DNA from 3 places in the Clostridium sp. CM039 genome. Region 2 is predicted to be linked to each of the others. Evidence: riboswitches for the same ligand, from Rfam matches in the RefSeq annotation. Region 2 holds a riboswitch; each other region holds the start of a gene.

Region 1 (5,975 bases), 940 kb from region 2:
GATATTTCTGGAATATACTACTCCCAATTGTTGAACAATCCGTTGCTGTACTCTCAATACTTGTTTTTATAAAAGGAAAGTTTATATCTATAACCTTTACTTCGTTTATTTCATTTTTTAAAATTTGGTCTTTACCTTCATCATTTACTGCCGTCTTCATATCACTTAATACATATGTAATTTTATTTTTTCCCTTTACTGTTTCATAAAGAAAAAAAGCCATAATTATAGATGCTACTATCATTATAGAGGTTATAATATTTAATACTTTATTATTTCCCATATGCTTATTCTCCTTTTACTATTTATATAAGAAAAAATACCTCTTGCTATTTATTCTCTATGATTATGCTAAAATAATAACCTTAGTTAATACTAATATTCCAAGTAAAATACCTACTACTACTCTATATATTGCAAAGACTTTCATTGGCTTCTTTTTCAAATAATCCACAAATTTTTTCATAACTATCAAAGATACTATGAAGGCTACAACAAATCCTACTATTAATGAAATCCATAATGTTTTCGTCATTACAGAATAATCAAATTCAAATAAATCTTTTCCTGTTGCCCCTATCATAGCTGGAATCGCTATGAAAAATGAAAATTCTGCTGCTATTGGTGTTGATAATCCTGCAATCCATCCGCCCATAATTGTAGAAGCACTTCTTGACATTCCTGGCCACATTGCAAGCAGTTGTAATAAACCGATCTTAAATGATTGTATAGGCGTTATGCTATCTATACTTTCTACTTTATGATCCCTGTTTCTAACTCTCTTCTCGATTATTAGTAACAATAATCCACCAACTATGAATCCTACTATAACAGCCTCTGGTGTAAACAATAGTTTTATTTTATCGTATAATACTACTCCTGCAATTCCCATTGGAATAGATGCCGTAATAACATTTATCCCAAATCTGAATCCTTTCTTTCCCTCTTTTCCTTTAGTAAATATAAACTTAAAAAATTCTATTATACTTTCGCTAATCTTCTCCCAATACAAAACAACAACTGCCATTATTGCTCCAAGTTGGATTACAACTTCAAACATCTTTACAAACTCTCCCTCAAACCCAATTGCCCATCCAATCAATATCATATGTCCTGTAGACGATACTGGGATAAATTCAGTTACCCCTTCTACTATTGCTATTATAATTGCTTTTAATAAAAATATTATGTCCATAACTCACCATTCCTTCCAATCTAATTATTACTGTATATAGTTTATCATAATAATCTATAAGGTACCATCTTCAAAACTTACAGTAATATTACATCTATGCAAATTTCAGAAAATACTTTACCTGTCGTAGTAATTGTGTTATCCTTGAATTACTACGACAGACAAAGTACTACAGATGCAGTAAAAGCAAAGGAGGATATAATTTGATAAGCAGCGATGTAATTCGAGGATATAATGATACGATTATTCTTTTTATGCTTCAAGATGGCGAATCCTACGGGTATGAAATATCAAAAAACATCAGAAAATTATCAGAGGAGAAGTATGTTATGAAAGAGACCACACTCTATTCAGCATTCAACCGTCTTGAGAAGAATGGATATATCGAATCTTTCTATAAAGACGAAACCTTTGGTAAAAGACGCACATATTATAAAATCACCCCCGTAGGTTTAACCTACTATAAAGAAAAATGTGAAGAATGGAGCTTAACAAAAGAAGTTATTAATAAATTTATTAAGGAGAGGGATTAGAATGGAAACTATAAAAAATTATTTAGATAATATGTTTAAAGTCCTACCAAGAACAAATCAGACGGTCAAATTAAAAAATGATTTATTATGGAATATGGAAGAAAAATATAACGAGAATAAGAATGATGGAAAATCAGAAAATGAGGCCATTGGTATTGTAATTTCAGAATTTGGCAATATTGACGAATTAATTGATGAACTTGGCATCGAACATATGAAAAAGGGTGCGATACTTAAAACCATTACACAAGAAGAGGCCGATAACTTTATGACTACAAAAAAAGAATCTGGCTTATTGATGGGTATAGGTGTTTTTTTATGTATTGTAGCAACAGCTATATTAATATTAATTACCACTCTCATAGATGGTGGCATTATCTGTAAAGGAATTTCAAAAGATTTCAGCGATATGTTTGGCATTATTGCACTATTCTTACTGTGTGTACCTGCTGTAGCTTTATTCATTTATTCCGGTATGAAGCTAGAAAAATACAAGTATCTAAAAAGCGGTTTTGATTTACCTCTTCATGTAAAAGTAATTGTAAATCAAAAAAATAATGCTTTTGCATCAACCCATATGATATCTGTAATAACAGGTGTGTGCATATGTGTCATATCACCAGTTGCACTTTTTGTATCATCTGCTTTTGGCGACAATGCATCTAGCTACGGAGTAGTTGTTTTACTTGTGATGATTGCTATTGCCGTTTTCCTCTTTATATATTTTGGAAATATTAAGCAGAGTTTTAGTATTCTTTTACAGATTGGTGACTTTTCAAAAGAAAAAACTGAAGATAATAAACTTATTGGTGCAGTTGCTGCTATCGTATGGCCATTAGCAATCTGTATCTTCCTTGTCAGTGGATTAGTTTTTAATCTATGGCACATTAATTGGATTATATTCCCTATCGTTGGCATTTTATTTGGTATGTTCAGTGCAGCATATAGTATTATAAAAGGGCATAATTAAAATAATTTTATCTTTAAAAAAAGTATTGACAATTGTTTTTATGAGTAATATACTAAATACTAATAACTGAATACAACTTATCCAGAGTGGCAGAGGAACTGGTCCGATGAAGCCCGACAACCAGCATTCTTATTCGAATGTAGTGGTGTCAATTCCTGCAGATTGTAAAATCTGAAAGATAAGGATGTTAGCAAATTTTATGATACAATTTTATTGTTTATTAAAGTTAACTATTGCTACTTTCCTTATAGGAAAGTAGCTTTTTTTCTTTCCCAAAAATCTAAATAAATAATGTACTAAATACTAACAACTAAATATAACTTATCCAGAGCGGCAGAGGGACTGGCCCGATGATGCCCGACAACCAGCATTTTTAAAAGAAGTGCAATGGTGTCAATTCCATCAGATTGTAAAATCTGAAAGATAAGGACGATAGCAAATTTTATGATACAATTTTATTGTTTATTAAAGTTAATCATGCTGCTTTCCTTATAGGAGAGCAGCTTTTTTTTAGAAAAATAATTATAAAAGGAGAAATTAATATGAGTGAGCGAAAATTAAGTTTTGAAACATTACAGGTACATGCAGGGCAGGTTCCAGACCCTACTACAGGCTCGAGAGCAGTCCCAATTTATCAAACATCATCTTTTGTTTTTAAAAATGCAGATCATGCAGCAAATTTATTTCAATTAAAAGAAGAAGGAAATATATATTCAAGAATAATGAACCCAACTACAGACGTTTTTGAAAAAAGAGTAGCCGCTCTCGAAGGCGGAGTAGCAGGACTTGCTACAGCTTCAGGAATAGCTGCAACATTCTATGCAATACTTAATGTAGCAAATTCAGGCGATGAAATAGTAGCTGCAAGCACTCTATATGGTGGTACTTATGAACTATTTAATGTTACTCTTAGAAAACTTGGAATTAACGTAACATTTGTTGATCCAGATGATCCTGAAAATTTTAGAAAAGCTATCTCGAATAAAACAAAAGCACTTTATGCTGAAACAATGGGAAACCCAAAAATAAATGTTCTAGATATAGAGGCAGTAGCGGATATTGCTCATGAAAATAAAATACCCCTTATTATTGACAATACCTTTGCAACTCCCTTCCTTTGCCGTCCAATTGAGTATGGTGCAGATGTAATTATTCATTCAGCAACAAAGTTCATTGGAGGACATGGAACTACTATTGGTGGAATTATAGTTGATGCTGGTAAATTTGATTGGGCAGCTAGCGGTAAATTCCCTGATTTTACAACTCCGGATAAAAGCTATAATGGAATAGTATATGCTAATTTAGGTGCTCCAGCATTTGCTTTAAAAGCTAGAGTTCAACTTTTAAGAAACACCGGTGCGACGCTTAGCCCTCAAAGTGCATTTTTATTTCTTCAAGGTTTGGAATCATTATCGTTAAGAGTTGAGAGACATGTAACAAACGCTAGGAAAGTTGTTGAATTTTTGAGTAAGCATCCAAATGTTTCATGGGTAAATTATCCTGAACTTGACGGGAGCAGATACAAAGATTTAGCTAAAAAATACCTACCAAAAGGAGCAGGATCAATATTCACTTTTGGAATAAAAGGTGGCCTTGAAGCTGGAAAAAAATTTATTAATAATGTAGAATTATTTTCGCTGCTTGCAAATGTTGCAGATGCAAAATCTCTAGTAATTCACCCCTCAAGTACAACTCATGCAGAGCTTAACGCAGAGGAGCAAAAATCTGCTGGAGTTACTTCAGATTTGATAAGACTTTCAATTGGCGTTGAGGGTATCGATGACATTATATACGATTTGACGCAAGCTCTAGAAAAATCAGTTCAATAAAAAGTCAATAATTCTTTGGCAGCTGGTTTCAAAATAAGGTCTTGTTCCTAACTATATTCCTCCATCACCTTAGATGACGGAGGAATAACTTTAAAGTTTAGAAAGGAAAACTATTATGAAAAAGGTAAAAATAGCGATTTTAGGTTTTGGAAATGTTGGGACGGGTGTATGGAAAATACTTCACGAAAATAGAAAAGAAATAATGAAACGTTCAAATTATGAAATAGAAGTTGCTAAAATACTTGTAAAAGATATAAATAAAAAAAGAGATATCAAAGCACCTAATGGCCTATTAACAGATAACATTGATGATATTATAAATGATGAAAGTATAAAAATTGTGGTTGAACTTATTGGTGGATGCGATAAATCTAAAGAGTATATGATACGCGCAATGAAATCTAAAAAACATATTGTAACTGCTAATAAATTAGTTATCGCGAACTGGGGCGAAGAGTTATTTAAAACAGCGGAGAAAGAAAACGTATTGTTTTATTATGAAGCAAGTGTGGCTGGTGGAATTCCAATAATACGCGAGATTAATGAGAGCCTTACAGCCAATAGGATTGATCAGATAATTGGAATTATAAATGGAACAACTAATTACATATTAAGCAAAATGACAATGGATGGGATTAGCTTTGATGAAGCACTAAAGGAGGCGCAAGAAAAGGGTTATGCTGAAGCAGACCCAACCTCTGATGTTGATGGCTTTGACGCTGTATATAAGCTTGCAATAATGTCTTCTCTAGCATTTGGAACTAAGGTAGATCATGATTGTATTTATAGAGAAGGAATAAGAAGTATTAGTGACATAGATATAGAATATGCTAAAAAACTTGGTTATTCAATAAAACTTTTAGCAATAGCTAAAGAAGTAAATAACAAATTAGAGCTAAGAGTACATCCAACCCTAATACCTTCGAGCCACCCAATGGCAAATGTAGCCGATGCATTTAATGCTATTATGATAAAAGGAAATGCAGTTGGAGAGTTAATGCTATATGGAAAAGGCGCTGGAGCTTTTCCAACTGGAAGTGCAGTTGTAGGTGATATAATATCCATATTAAGAAATAATGTAAATCCTTATGACTTATTAGACCTAAGTGACAAGACTGATTTTAAAGAAGTGAAAAAATCAGAAGAAAATGAATCAGAATTCTATATTAGACTTAATGTTAAAGATACAGTAGAAGTTTTAGGAGATACAGCGAAAATATTTGGGAAAAACAATGTCAGCATTATGTCCGTTACTGGAGATGTAAGGCACGATGATCATGGACCACTAGGATTTATTACACATAAAAGTTCAGAAAAAAACATAAGAATTTCATTAGAAAAAATAAAAGAACTAGAAAACGTCAACAAAATAGAAAGTATAATAAGGATGGAATCATTTTATTAAACTTATTCTCCTTTTAGTATTTATATATAAAAACACCCCATCA
Region 2 (5,975 bases):
GATTTTAATTTGTCTAATTATAATACTGCCCAAGTTGTATATAAACCCAGGAGTATGACAGCAGAAGAATTATATAATGGCTATCTATGGATATATAAAGAGGTGTACACGTTTAAAAACATAATGAAAAGACTGCCGAAATCCAAAAAACAATGGATTCCATTTTTAACATTTAATTTTTGTTATAGAAAATTTGGAAAACTAACTGAGATCTTGTGCAATATAGTTTCTTTTAAAAATATAGGAAGATTTTCTAGCTGGTTGGCTTATAGAACAAAGTAGGTGGCGGAAACTAATAAAATTTTGAGAAAAGAAGGCAAACTCATAATCTTCCAATACGATTGTTTAAGAAAGGATTTGTATATAGGATGTCAACGGTATGCTTAAATATAGTGGTAAAAAAAGAGGGGAAGTATTTTTAAATACTTCCCCTCTTTTAAAATAAAATATAATTACTGATTAATGACACTTCAGAAGGAAAGTCATTAATAGTGCAGCAGCGTAGATGATGATTTAACGTTCGCGCTGGTTTATTGTGCAGGGGGTGGGGTTGGGTCTGGGGTTGGGGCTGGAGCTGGGTCTGGAGCTGGGGTTGGGGCTGGTGGTTGTTCATTTGCGGCTGCGTCTGCAGCCGCTTTGTCTGCAGCTGCTTTGTCTGCAGCTGCTTTTGCTGCGGCTTCATTTGCAGCTGCTGCGTCAGCAGCTACTTTGTCTGCTGCTGCTTTATCCGCAGCTGCTTTGTTTGCAGCATCATCGCTTGCTTTTTTTGCAGCATCATCGCTTGTCTTTTTTGCAGCATCATCGCTTGCTTTTTTTGCAGCATCATCACTTGCTTTTTTTACATCATCATCACTTGGTTTTTCTATGACTTTCTTTTCTGCTTTTATTTTACCATTTTCATTTAATTTGATATATAGAGTATTCATTAATACCCCATTTCTATCAACTACTGTATTAGGACGAGTAAAGTCTTTTTGTTCTAGACCTTGGTGTAGGTACTCCATATATTCTTTCCATATCTGACCTGGTTCTTGAGCTCCATACATGTTTTGTGGCGCTGGAATATCATCTCCTACCCATACAGAGGTTGTATAATAAGGTGTATATCCTACAAACCAAGCATCTTTTGATTGATCTGTAGTTCCTGTTTTACCTGCAGTAAAGGGATAGTTACTAAGGGCTAAATTTGCATGACTTTCTGTTTTTGTTAGTACACCCTTTAAAGTATCCGTCATAAGATAAGAGGCACCACTATCATACACTGTAGTTTGCTTATGTTTATTTTCAAATAATACTTCATTAACTATTGTATTTGTTATTTTACGTACATTAGTCGGACTTATAAATTCGCCGTTTCTTGCAAGGGTTGAATAACCTGAAGCCATTTCAACTGGCGTAACACCCTTTGTAAAACCACCTATAGCAATTATAGGGTAAATATCTTGAGGAGTTGTATATTTAAACTCCATGTTTTGTAAATATTTCAACGAATTCTTTACGCCCATTTCTCCCACTAATCTAACCGGGATAGTGTTTATAGATATCTCAACTGCATATCTTAAAGATACAGAACCTCTGTATTTAAAATCAACATTAGCGGGACCATTATCAAAGGCTTTGTCTTCATATTCACTAGCGGGAATGTAGCCTTTTTCAAATGCAGGGGTATATGCGATTAATGGCTTTATAGCGGAACCTGGCTGCCTTACACCTAAGAAGGCTCTGTTAAAGGTGTTACCATCTTGGCTTCTACCTCCAACTATAGCTACTACTTCTCCAGTATTATTATCTATAGTAACGCTTGCACCTTGCTTTTCATATAAATCTGTTTTGTTATTGGTGCTTGTATATTGAGCCAAATGACTATCTACTACACTTTGTAATTTTTCTTGTTTTGCAGTATCAATAGATGTATCTATTCTATATCCTCCACTAAGAAGTTGTTTTTCTTTAGACTCATATTCATCATTATACTTAGTGAAATAAGTGTTTCTATCATTATCATTACTAAAAGAATATTTAGAAACGAAACCATTTTGCTCCATTAACTTTAAGGTTGCATTGTGAACAGCATATTGAATATCATAGCTCATAGGTTCAGGTGCTGTACGAGGTTTAATATTTAATTTAATAACTTCTGCTTTTGCTGTATCAAAATCATTTTGTGAAATTTGTTCTAAGCTTAGCATTTTATCTAAGACTAAGTCTCTCCTCTTTATAACATTGTCAAGCTGAGTCACGGGGTTATAAACAGATGGATTATTAGGTATTGAAACAAGCATAGCTATTTGAGATAAATCTAAATCCTTATTATTCTTTTGAAAGTAAAATTGTGAAGCACTTTCAATACTATAGCATCCATTGCCGAAGTTTATATTATTTACATAAAACTCTAATATTTGATCTTTTGAATATCTTTCTTCTAATTTCTTTGCTATAACAGACTCTTCCAATTTTCTCGACAAGGTTACGTCAAATGTAAGGAATACATTTCTTGCAAGTTGTTGCGTTATTGTTGAACCACCTTGTACGATAGCTCCCTTGGATTTTATATATACCCAGACAGCTCTCCTTATACCTTTATAATCTATACCACCATGTTTATAAAATCTTTGGTCTTCTATTGAAGTGACAGCTTTACCTACATAGGGATTTAAGTCTGCTTCTTTTGTGTAATAATATGTATTGGTCTTAAATTCTTTTAATAGTTTACCATTAGTATCAAAAAATTGTGTTGGTTTTCGGGTATTAAAGGAGGTTTCGTTTATGGTTTGTGCTATATTGTTAGCATCTTTTATAGTTGCCTCTATTTTAGGCCCATATTTAATATAACCATATCCTAAAGTTATCGTAGCCGATACGAAAATTATTGCAGAAAATATCAATAAACCTTTAACGATTTTTTTCCAAAGTTTCTTTTTAACCGGTGCTATTTTTATGGGTTCTACATTTTGATTATCATCCATTAATATCTCCTCCTTTTTTTATTATACAAAAAATGTCCAGGGTTAGCCCTGGATGACCACGCTTCATACATACGTAAAGGGGGGGCTTACTTGGTCGCCATAAGTATTTTCCTGTTTTTAGTCCTATATTCAATTGTTATTACTGAATTCTAATACTAGGTCACATAAAAGAGACCTTATGGGTCTCTCTTATACTATTAAAAAAGTGCTTAGTTTATGTGTGTATAATACAATTATTTTACAATTTTGTCAATAACACTAAGTTATATGATGTGATTTCTATTGATGTTAATTATTTCTTATTGGCATTTCAAACATTAGCCATACAATGTATCCTCCTAGAACAATATAATTATTACAATATATTATAACATAAATAATGTAACATGAATATTTATGTTATATATAAAGTATGAACAAAATATATATTATGATGAAACATCATTAGACAGTTGTATGATGTTTGGAGAAGGTGTATATAAAAACTTCTTTACATAGCATTCATATAGTGATATTATAAATCTAATTTAATAAATAAGTTAATTCTCATCAAGAGAGATAGAGGGACTGGCCCGATGACATCTCGGCAACCATCAGACGTATTGTCTGAATAGGTGCTAAATCCTGCGTTAATTTCATTGTAAATTAGCGGAAGATGAGAGAGGTGTCTTTGTAATTTTATACCTCTTTCATCATTATATAATGATGAAAGAGGTTTTTGTTTTTTTGAATAGATGTAAATAAAATTTAATAGTGTCTTATCAAGAGAGGTGGAGGGACTGGCCCTATGAACCCCGACAACCAGTATCATATTATGATACATGGTGTTAATTCCTGCAGCATTGCTGCAAGATAAGAATAAGTTTGGAAGTAGTGCCCAAGTTTATTCTTGGGCTCTATTTTTTTAGAGTGATGTTTAAAGAAAGGATCAAAAGGTAAAGATGAATTATAAGAAATGAAAAGGAGAAGGGATATCATGATTAAAGTTCGAGGTGTAAGTAAAAGTTTTTCAGGGGTTAAAGTGTTAAATGATGTTTCATTTACAGTGGAGGAAGGTGATATTTATGGTGTTATTGGTCACAGTGGAGCTGGTAAATCCACTTTACTTAGATGCTTTAATGGGCTTGAAACCTATGATACAGGTACCATTAATATAATGGAAAAAGGGGTGAAACAGCTAAGTTTGAAAGAACTTCGCGAGTTTAGGAAAAATGTAGGCATAATATTTCAAAGTTTTAATCTTATTAACAGTAAAAATGTTTTTGAAAACATAGCATTTCCACTAGAAATATGGGGAAACGATAAAAATTTTATTAAAAAAAGAGTAGATAGCTTAATAGAGTTAGTAGGACTTAAGGATAAAGCAAACACCAATGTAAAACAACTTAGCGGAGGGCAGAAGCAAAGAGTTGGAATTGCAAGAGCGCTTTCACTTAATCCGAAAATATTACTTTGTGATGAAGCTACCTCTGCACTAGATCCTAAAACTACAAAATCTATATTAGAGCTTTTAAGGGCTATCAATAACAAATTTAATATAACAATTATTGTAGTTACCCATCAGATGGAAGTGGTAAAAGAAATTTGTAATAAATTTATTCTTTTAGAAGGAGGGGAAATTAAAAGCCATGGCATTACCGATGAACTATTTATTAGGCCAACAAAGGAAATGCAAACACTTATGGGAGAGGAAGAATTACTGCCTAGCACGGGATATAACATTAAAATATTTTTTACAAAGGAAATTACCCAGAGTTGCCTTATAACATCAATTGCCAGGGAGTTAAATATTGATTTTTCAATAGTATGGGGCAGGCTTGAAAAATTTAGGGATAACGTAATGGGAAGTCTCATAATAAATGCAAGTAAAGAGAATAAGAAGAAGATATTAAATTATTTAGATGAAAAATCTATAGAGTGGGAGCTCATTAATTATTCTGTGCAGCTTGAGAAGCACAAGGGAGAGAGTATAAATGCTATTTAAAGATATTTTATTACCTGCACTAAAAGAAACTATATATATGGTAACATTATCCACGATTTTTACAGTTATTTTAGGGTTTATTTCAGCAGTAGGATTAATTATAACTGGACCTATTGGCCTAAGGCCAAACACTTTAATCTATAAAATCTTAAATTTAGTAATAAATGTACTTAGGTCTTTTCCGTTTATTATACTAATGATATCTATATTCCCTTTAACTAAGCTTATAGTTGGAACAACAATAGGTACTAATGCAGCTATAGTTCCTCTAACGCTTGGTGCAGCACCTTTTGCTGCAAGAATAATAGAATCTGCACTTTTAGAAGTGGATTATGGAATTGTTGAAGCAGCTAAGTCATTTGGTGCAAAAACCTATCAAATTATATTTAAGGTTATGTTAAAAGAGGCAATGCCGTCTATAGTTCTTGGAGTTACGTTAACAATAATAAACATTATAGGTTACTCAGCTATGGCTGGGACAATTGGTGGAGGGGGACTTGGAGATGTAGCCGTAAAATATGGTTACTATAGATTTAAGTCAGATATCATGATATACACTGTAATTATATTAATTGCAGTTGTGCAAGTAATTCAAGCCTTAGGAAATATATTGTACAGAAAAATGATTAAATAAGTTTTGAATTATAAAAATATTAAAAGAAAAATAAGAGGAGGAAATTAAAAATGAAAAAAATATTAAGCATATTATTAACAATAGTTGTGATTTTTACACTGAGTGGATGTGGAGCAAAAAAAGAGGCGGATGTAACTGAGAAAAAAATCATTAAAGTAGGTGCGTCACCAGTGCCTCATAAAGAAATATTAGAGGCTATAAAGCCGATTCTCGCAAAAGAGGGATATACTCTCGAAATAGTAGAATTTACTGACTATGTAACACCAAACACTGCACTAGCCGAGGGACAATTAGATGCTAATTTCTTTCAACATATTCCTTATTTGCAATCCTTTAGTAAGGAAAAGGGAGTGGACCTAGACTATACTGTAAAGGTTCATCTTGAACCTAT
Region 3 (5,975 bases), 670 kb from region 2:
TTAAAATTAAAAGAGGGTTTTCTTATAGCTTTATAGAATAGAGTTTAGTGTAATTTAAATATTGAATATACTAAAGAGCAGGAGTGGTTTTGAAATGTTTTTTTTTAGAATGGGTACAGATATGGGAATAGATTTGGGTACATCTACAGTGCTTGTATATATTAAAGGAAAAGGTGTTATATTAAAAGAACCTTCTGTTGTTGCCATAGATAGAAATAATAATAAGGTATTGGCAGTAGGAGAAGAAGCTAGGCAAATGATAGGAAGGACACCAGGCAATATTGTGGCAATACGCCCTATGAGGGACGGTGTTATTTCGGATTATGACATAACTGAAAAAATGTTAAATCATTTTATCAAGAAGGCTTGTGGGAAAAGAAGGCTATCTTCTCCAAAAGTTGTAATATGTGTACCTTGCGAAGCAACGGAAGTAGAAAGAAGAGCGGTAGAAGATGCAGGTAGAAATGCCGGAGCTAAGAAAGTTCAACTTATAGAAGAACCACTAGCAGCGGCAATCGGAGCGGGACTCGATATTACTAGAGCAAGTGGTAATATGGTTATTGACATTGGTGGAGGCACGACTGATATTGCAGTTATTTCTTTAGGAGGCATGGTTGTACGTGAATCAGTTAAAGTAGCTGGTGATAAGTTTGATGAAGAGATTATAAAATATATCAGAAAAAAACATAAATTAATGATTGGTGAGAGGACTGCAGAGGATTTAAAAATCAACATAGGTTGTGCTTATAAACAAGAAGAAAAGACAAGCATGGAGATAAGAGGGAGAGATTTAATTACAGGTCTTCCTAAGAATTTAGAAGTATCATCAGAAGAAATGAGAGAAGCTTTAAAAGAGGCGGTATATTTAATAGCAGGATGTGCACATTCCGTATTAGAAAAAACACCACCTGAGCTTTCAGCAGATATAGCTGATAAAGGTATAGTTATGACTGGTGGAGGTGCATTGTTAAAAGGCTTAGGTAAGCTCATACAAGAGGTTACTAAAGTTCCGGTATATCTAGCGGAGGATCCGATTTCATGCGTAGCACTCGGAACAGGTAAAGTATTGGATTATATGGATAAGTTAGATAATTCATTCAATGGAAGAGAATTATGCTTAACAGAATAAAAAGTATAAGCAAGCTATAAAAATAAGCAATACAATTATTAGTTTAATTGCATTGCTTATTTTTATATTATATAAGATTTGTAAGTTTAAATTGTGGATAATTATTTAAAACTAATTAAAGCATGTTAAACAGGGCTCAAATTATTTTCTTCATTGGTAAGGGAGTGCAAATAGTATGAATGCAAGAGGGATCTGCTTAAAACATTAGCAATATCCATTACCAAGCTCAATCTTATGTTTCTATTTGTAAATAATTCACTATCATCACTTGAATCTACTATACCTATTAATGAAAGAGTGCCTACCTTAGGAAGGGTTTTCCCTACACCTTTGCCAGGATGAATTGGATAATTTCTAGCTTGGAGTTCTCCAATATTTGAAATGTCTCCTAAACAAGCATCTACACCTATTATAGTACAATTTGGGTGCAATGCATTTATTTTAGATAATTTACTATCTATGTTTAAGGCATGAATTGGATTATCTATAGTGCCATATACAGGTAATGGAAAGGAACTATTTTTTAAAAGTGTACCAACTAAAGGACCTAGACAATCGCCTATACATCTATCGGTACCTATGCAAACAACTAAAGTATTTTTGTCAATATAGTCTTTTAGAAAATTAGAAAGTGTATAGTATGCTAAAGGATCTTTATAATGGGTTTTAGCTTTACTCAAGAAATATACCTCCTTGTATTGCGCTGGGGAAAAATTATTAGTTTCCTATGAATAATTTATATGAATAAATCCCGTGTATTATTATAATAAAGAATAAAAAAATGATTAATTAAAAAATGATATATAAGTATATTAACTATATGAAGGAAAACCAAATAAAAAATATAATAAATTATTTGTGCAAATAGTAAGTTGTATCAATGCTTAATATTAAGCAAATATGCGAATAGTATAGTTATGGAGAGAAGAAGTCGTTTATTAAAGGATAATAGACTTGAAATTAATTAATTAAAGTTGTATAATAATTCTTGTCGACACGGTAAAACGGTAAAACGGCAAAATGATAAAACATAATATGCTGGCATGGCTCAACGGTAGAGCAGCTGACTTGTAATCAGCAGGTTGTAGGTTCAATTCCTATTGCCAGCTCCATAAGTGGAGGAGTTCCCGAGTGGCCAAAGGGGGCAGACTGTAAATCTGTTACGTAATGTTTCGATGGTTCGAATCCGTCCTCCTCCACCATTTATAATGGTTTACAATAAATTATGGTTTACAATAAATTATGGGAGCATAGCTCAGCTGGGAGAGCATCTGCCTTACAAGCAGAGGGTCACAGGTTCGAACCCTGTTGTTCCCACCATAATAATCTTTTTAAAATAGAATAAAATGCATGCTGGCATGGCTCAACGGTAGAGCAGCTGACTTGTAATCAGCAGGTTGTAGGTTCAATTCCTATTGCCAGCTCCACATATGGAGGAGTTCCCGAGTGGCCAAAGGGGGCAGACTGTAAATCTGTTACGTAATGTTTCGATGGTTCGAATCCGTCCTCCTCCACCAAAAGACATCTATAGATGTCTTTTTTTATTTTTTACAGGGTTTAGATTCTGTTGACACCATAGAATGCATATGGTATTATAATTAAAAGTTAATAATTGATAACTCTTATCAAGAGAGGTGGAGGGAAAAAGGCCCTATGAAACCCGGCAACCGGTGCAATGCACCATGGTGCCAATTCCTGCAGTTATAATCTGCAAGATAAGGGAGATGATTAAATCACCTCTTCTTATATTTGGAAGAGGTTTTATTTTTTTATAGGGAAATTTTAGAGAATAGAAGGGAGAATTATAATGAAAAGATTATTTACATCAGAATCCGTTACAGAAGGACATCCAGACAAAATTTGTGACCAAATTTCAGATGCTGTACTTGATGCTATTTTAGAGCAAGATCCTTATGCTAGGGTTGCTTGTGAAACAGCGGTTACTACAGGAATGGTTTTAGTAATGGGAGAGATAACAACTAGTTGTTATGTAGATGTTCCTAAGGTTGTTAGGAATACCATTGAAGGCATAGGATATACTAGAGCAAAATACGGGTTTGATGCTAGCACATGCGCTGTACTTACGTCTATTAATGAACAATCAACAGATATAGCTATGGGAGTAGATGAGGCATTAGAATCTAAAGCAGGCGAGATTGATAAGGTTGACGCAATAGGTGCTGGTGATCAAGGCATGATGTTTGGATTTGCAACTAATGAGACACCAGAATACATGCCACTACCAATTGCTATGGCTCACAGATTAGCAAGAAAGTTAAGCGAAGTAAGAAAAAATGGCACATTAGATTACTTAAGACCGGACGGAAAGACTCAAGTTACTGTAGAGTATGAAGATAATAAGCCAGTAAGAATAGATACTATTGTTATTTCAACTCAACATGCAGAAGAAGCAACTCATGATCAAATTGAAAATGATTTAAAAGAGCATGTAATAAAACCTGTAGTTCCAAGTGGATTATTAGATGAAAATACTAAATATTATATAAATCCTACAGGCAGATTTGTAATTGGAGGACCGCAAGGAGACTCTGGTTTAACAGGAAGAAAAATAATAGTAGATACTTATGGTGGATATGGAAGACATGGAGGTGGAGCATTCTCAGGAAAGGATGCAACAAAAGTTGATAGATCCGCTGCATATGCTGCAAGATGGGTTGCTAAAAATTTAGTTGCTGCAGGAGTTTCAGATAAATTGGAAATTCAGTTAGCTTATGCTATAGGTGTAGCTAAACCGGTATCTATAGAGGTCGAAACTTTCGGAACAGGAAAAATTGACGATGATAAAATAGTTCAAATAGTTGAAAAAGTATTTGATTTAAGGCCAGCTGTAATTATAAGAGAATTAGAACTAAGAAGACCTGTTTATAAACAAGTAGCTGCCTATGGACATTTTGGAAGAATTGATTTAGATCTTTCATGGGAAAAACTAAACAAGGTTGATGAAATAAAAAAGTACGTATAATATAAAAAAAGGGATAACAATTATTAATTGTTATCCCTTTTTAGTGCATGTGATTATTAAGTAGTATTTTGATAAAACCTAAGATAGGGGTATACTGAACATAAGAGATGTAAAATACATATGATATAATAACATTAATAATAATATTATTGCTAATAATATTATTATTAATGTTATTATATGAATTTATAAATAGGAGAGATTTTATGCCGGAAATACAAGGGATAATCGAAGATGTAGTATTTCATAATGAAGAAAATGGATATATAATTGCTCATTTGAATGATAATAAAAAGCAGATAACTGTGGTAGGCATTGTGCCATATATAAGTGAAGGGCAGAACCTGAAATTAACGGGGGAGTGGGTTACTCATCCTCAATTTGGCAAGCAATTTAGAATAATACAATGTGAGGAAATAATACCTAGTTCACTTGAAGGTATAGAAAAATATTTAGCTTCAGGAGTTATTCAAGGAATTGGACCAATAACTGCTAAAAAAATTGTACAGCACTTTGGTGAAAACACCATGAATATATTAGATAATGAAATTGAAAGATTAAAAGAGATTGATGGTGTAGGACAAAAAAAGATTCAATTAATTTTTGAATCATATTCTAAGCAACGAGAAGTTAAAAATATAATGATATTTCTTCAAACATATGGAGTAACACCTAACCAATGTGTGAAAATTTATAAAAAATATGGAGGAGACTCTATAAAGGTAGTACAGGATAATCCTTATGTGTTAACTGAAACCATTTCTGGAGTAGGATTTAAAATTGCAGATAAGATAGCACAAAGTTTAGGCATTGACAAAGAGTCGCCTTTCAGAATACAAAGTGGAATTAATTATGTGGTAAATGAATTTTGCGCTATGGGAAATACTTATATGCCCTTAAACAAATTATACAAAGAATCTAAAAATATTCTTGGGGTTACGGCTGAAGAAATTGAAAAAAATGTTTATGATAATGTATTGCAGGGAAAATTGAAAGTCGAAAATATTGATGAAGAAGACTGTGTTTTCACTATGCCGTTCTATTACTGTGAATTAGCTATTACTAAAAAAATTATAACCTTATCTATAGAAAAGTATGACGAATTAGAAATAGACATAGAAGAAAAGATTAATGACTTCGAAGAAGAAAAAAACATAAAATTTGCAACGTCTCAAAAGACTGCTATTTGTGGTGCTGCAGAAAATAGTATTGAAATAATAACGGGAGGTCCAGGTACTGGCAAAACTACTATAATTAATTGCATTATAGAGGTATTTGAAGAAGCAGGAATGAAAGTTTATATGGCTGCGCCCACCGGAAGGGCTGCCAAAAGAATGACAGAGGCTACTGGTCGCGAAGCCAAAACCATACATAGGTTATTAGAACTTGGAGTAGGCAGAGATGATGGGTCGCAGTTCTCTAGAAGTGAGGAATCGCCTTTAGATTGTGATGTGCTAATTATTGATGAAGCATCTATGATAGACATAATGCTTATGAATAGTTTATTAAAAGCTATCAGCGTAGGAACTCGACTTATAATTGTTGGTGATGTTGACCAATTGCCATCTGTCGGACCGGGTAATGTACTAAGAGATATTATTGACAGTAAATGTGTTAAAGTAGTTAAGCTTAAGGAGATTTTTAGGCAAGCACAAGAAAGTATGATTATTGTGAATGCCCATAAAATTAACAATGGCGAGATGCCTATTTTGAATAAAAAGGATAAAGATTTTTATTTTATTGAGAATAATGAGCCGGAGAAAATCTTGGACAGTATAATTGCTTTAATTAATACCAGATTGCCGAAATTTAACAAAGAGTGGGATAAGATGAAGAACATTCAAATACTCTCTCCTATGAGAA

What was found. A riboswitch is a leader RNA that binds a small molecule or an ion and turns the genes downstream of it on or off. The one in region 2 is predicted to bind S-adenosylmethionine.
Region 1: linked by a shared signal. The riboswitch ahead of ACWJJ2_RS11135 (O-acetylhomoserine aminocarboxypropyltransferase/cysteine synthase family protein) and the one ahead of ACWJJ2_RS15460 (methionine ABC transporter ATP-binding protein) in region 2 are both predicted to bind S-adenosylmethionine.
Region 3: linked by a shared signal. The riboswitch ahead of metK (methionine adenosyltransferase) and the one ahead of ACWJJ2_RS15460 (methionine ABC transporter ATP-binding protein) in region 2 are both predicted to bind S-adenosylmethionine.

What each region holds. Positions count from the first base shown of each region.
Region 1 covers NZ_CM143649.1:2,343,801-2,349,775, forward strand. Annotated here, with positions in the region: gene ACWJJ2_RS11115 (hypothetical protein) at 1-283, opposite strand, end outside; gene ACWJJ2_RS11120 (undecaprenyl-diphosphate phosphatase) at 347-1,195, opposite strand; gene ACWJJ2_RS11125 (PadR family transcriptional regulator) at 1,399-1,728, shown strand; gene ACWJJ2_RS11130 (permease prefix domain 1-containing protein) at 1,730-2,698, shown strand; SAM riboswitch class I at 2,773-2,883, shown strand; SAM riboswitch class I at 3,017-3,128, shown strand; gene ACWJJ2_RS11135 (O-acetylhomoserine aminocarboxypropyltransferase/cysteine synthase family protein) at 3,241-4,527, shown strand; gene ACWJJ2_RS11140 (homoserine dehydrogenase) at 4,643-5,932, shown strand.
Region 2 covers NZ_CM143649.1:3,285,097-3,291,071, forward strand. Annotated here, with positions in the region: gene ACWJJ2_RS15450 (B12-binding domain-containing radical SAM protein) at 1-282, shown strand, start outside; gene ACWJJ2_RS15455 (transglycosylase domain-containing protein) at 531-2,966, opposite strand; SAM riboswitch class I at 3,510-3,628, shown strand; SAM riboswitch class I at 3,722-3,825, shown strand; gene ACWJJ2_RS15460 (methionine ABC transporter ATP-binding protein) at 3,943-4,950, shown strand; gene ACWJJ2_RS15465 (methionine ABC transporter permease) at 4,940-5,584, shown strand; gene ACWJJ2_RS15470 (MetQ/NlpA family ABC transporter substrate-binding protein) at 5,635-5,975, shown strand, end outside.
Region 3 covers NZ_CM143649.1:2,616,946-2,622,920, reverse strand. Annotated here, with positions in the region: gene mreB (rod shape-determining protein) at 95-1,129, shown strand; gene yyaC (spore protease YyaC) at 1,255-1,809, opposite strand; tRNA gene ACWJJ2_RS12165 (tRNA-Thr) at 2,167-2,241, shown strand; tRNA gene ACWJJ2_RS12160 (tRNA-Tyr) at 2,247-2,331, shown strand; tRNA gene ACWJJ2_RS12155 (tRNA-Val) at 2,374-2,449, shown strand; tRNA gene ACWJJ2_RS12150 (tRNA-Thr) at 2,482-2,556, shown strand; tRNA gene ACWJJ2_RS12145 (tRNA-Tyr) at 2,562-2,646, shown strand; SAM riboswitch class I at 2,749-2,851, shown strand; gene metK (methionine adenosyltransferase) at 2,937-4,112, shown strand; gene recD2 (SF1B family DNA helicase RecD2) at 4,319-5,975, shown strand, end outside.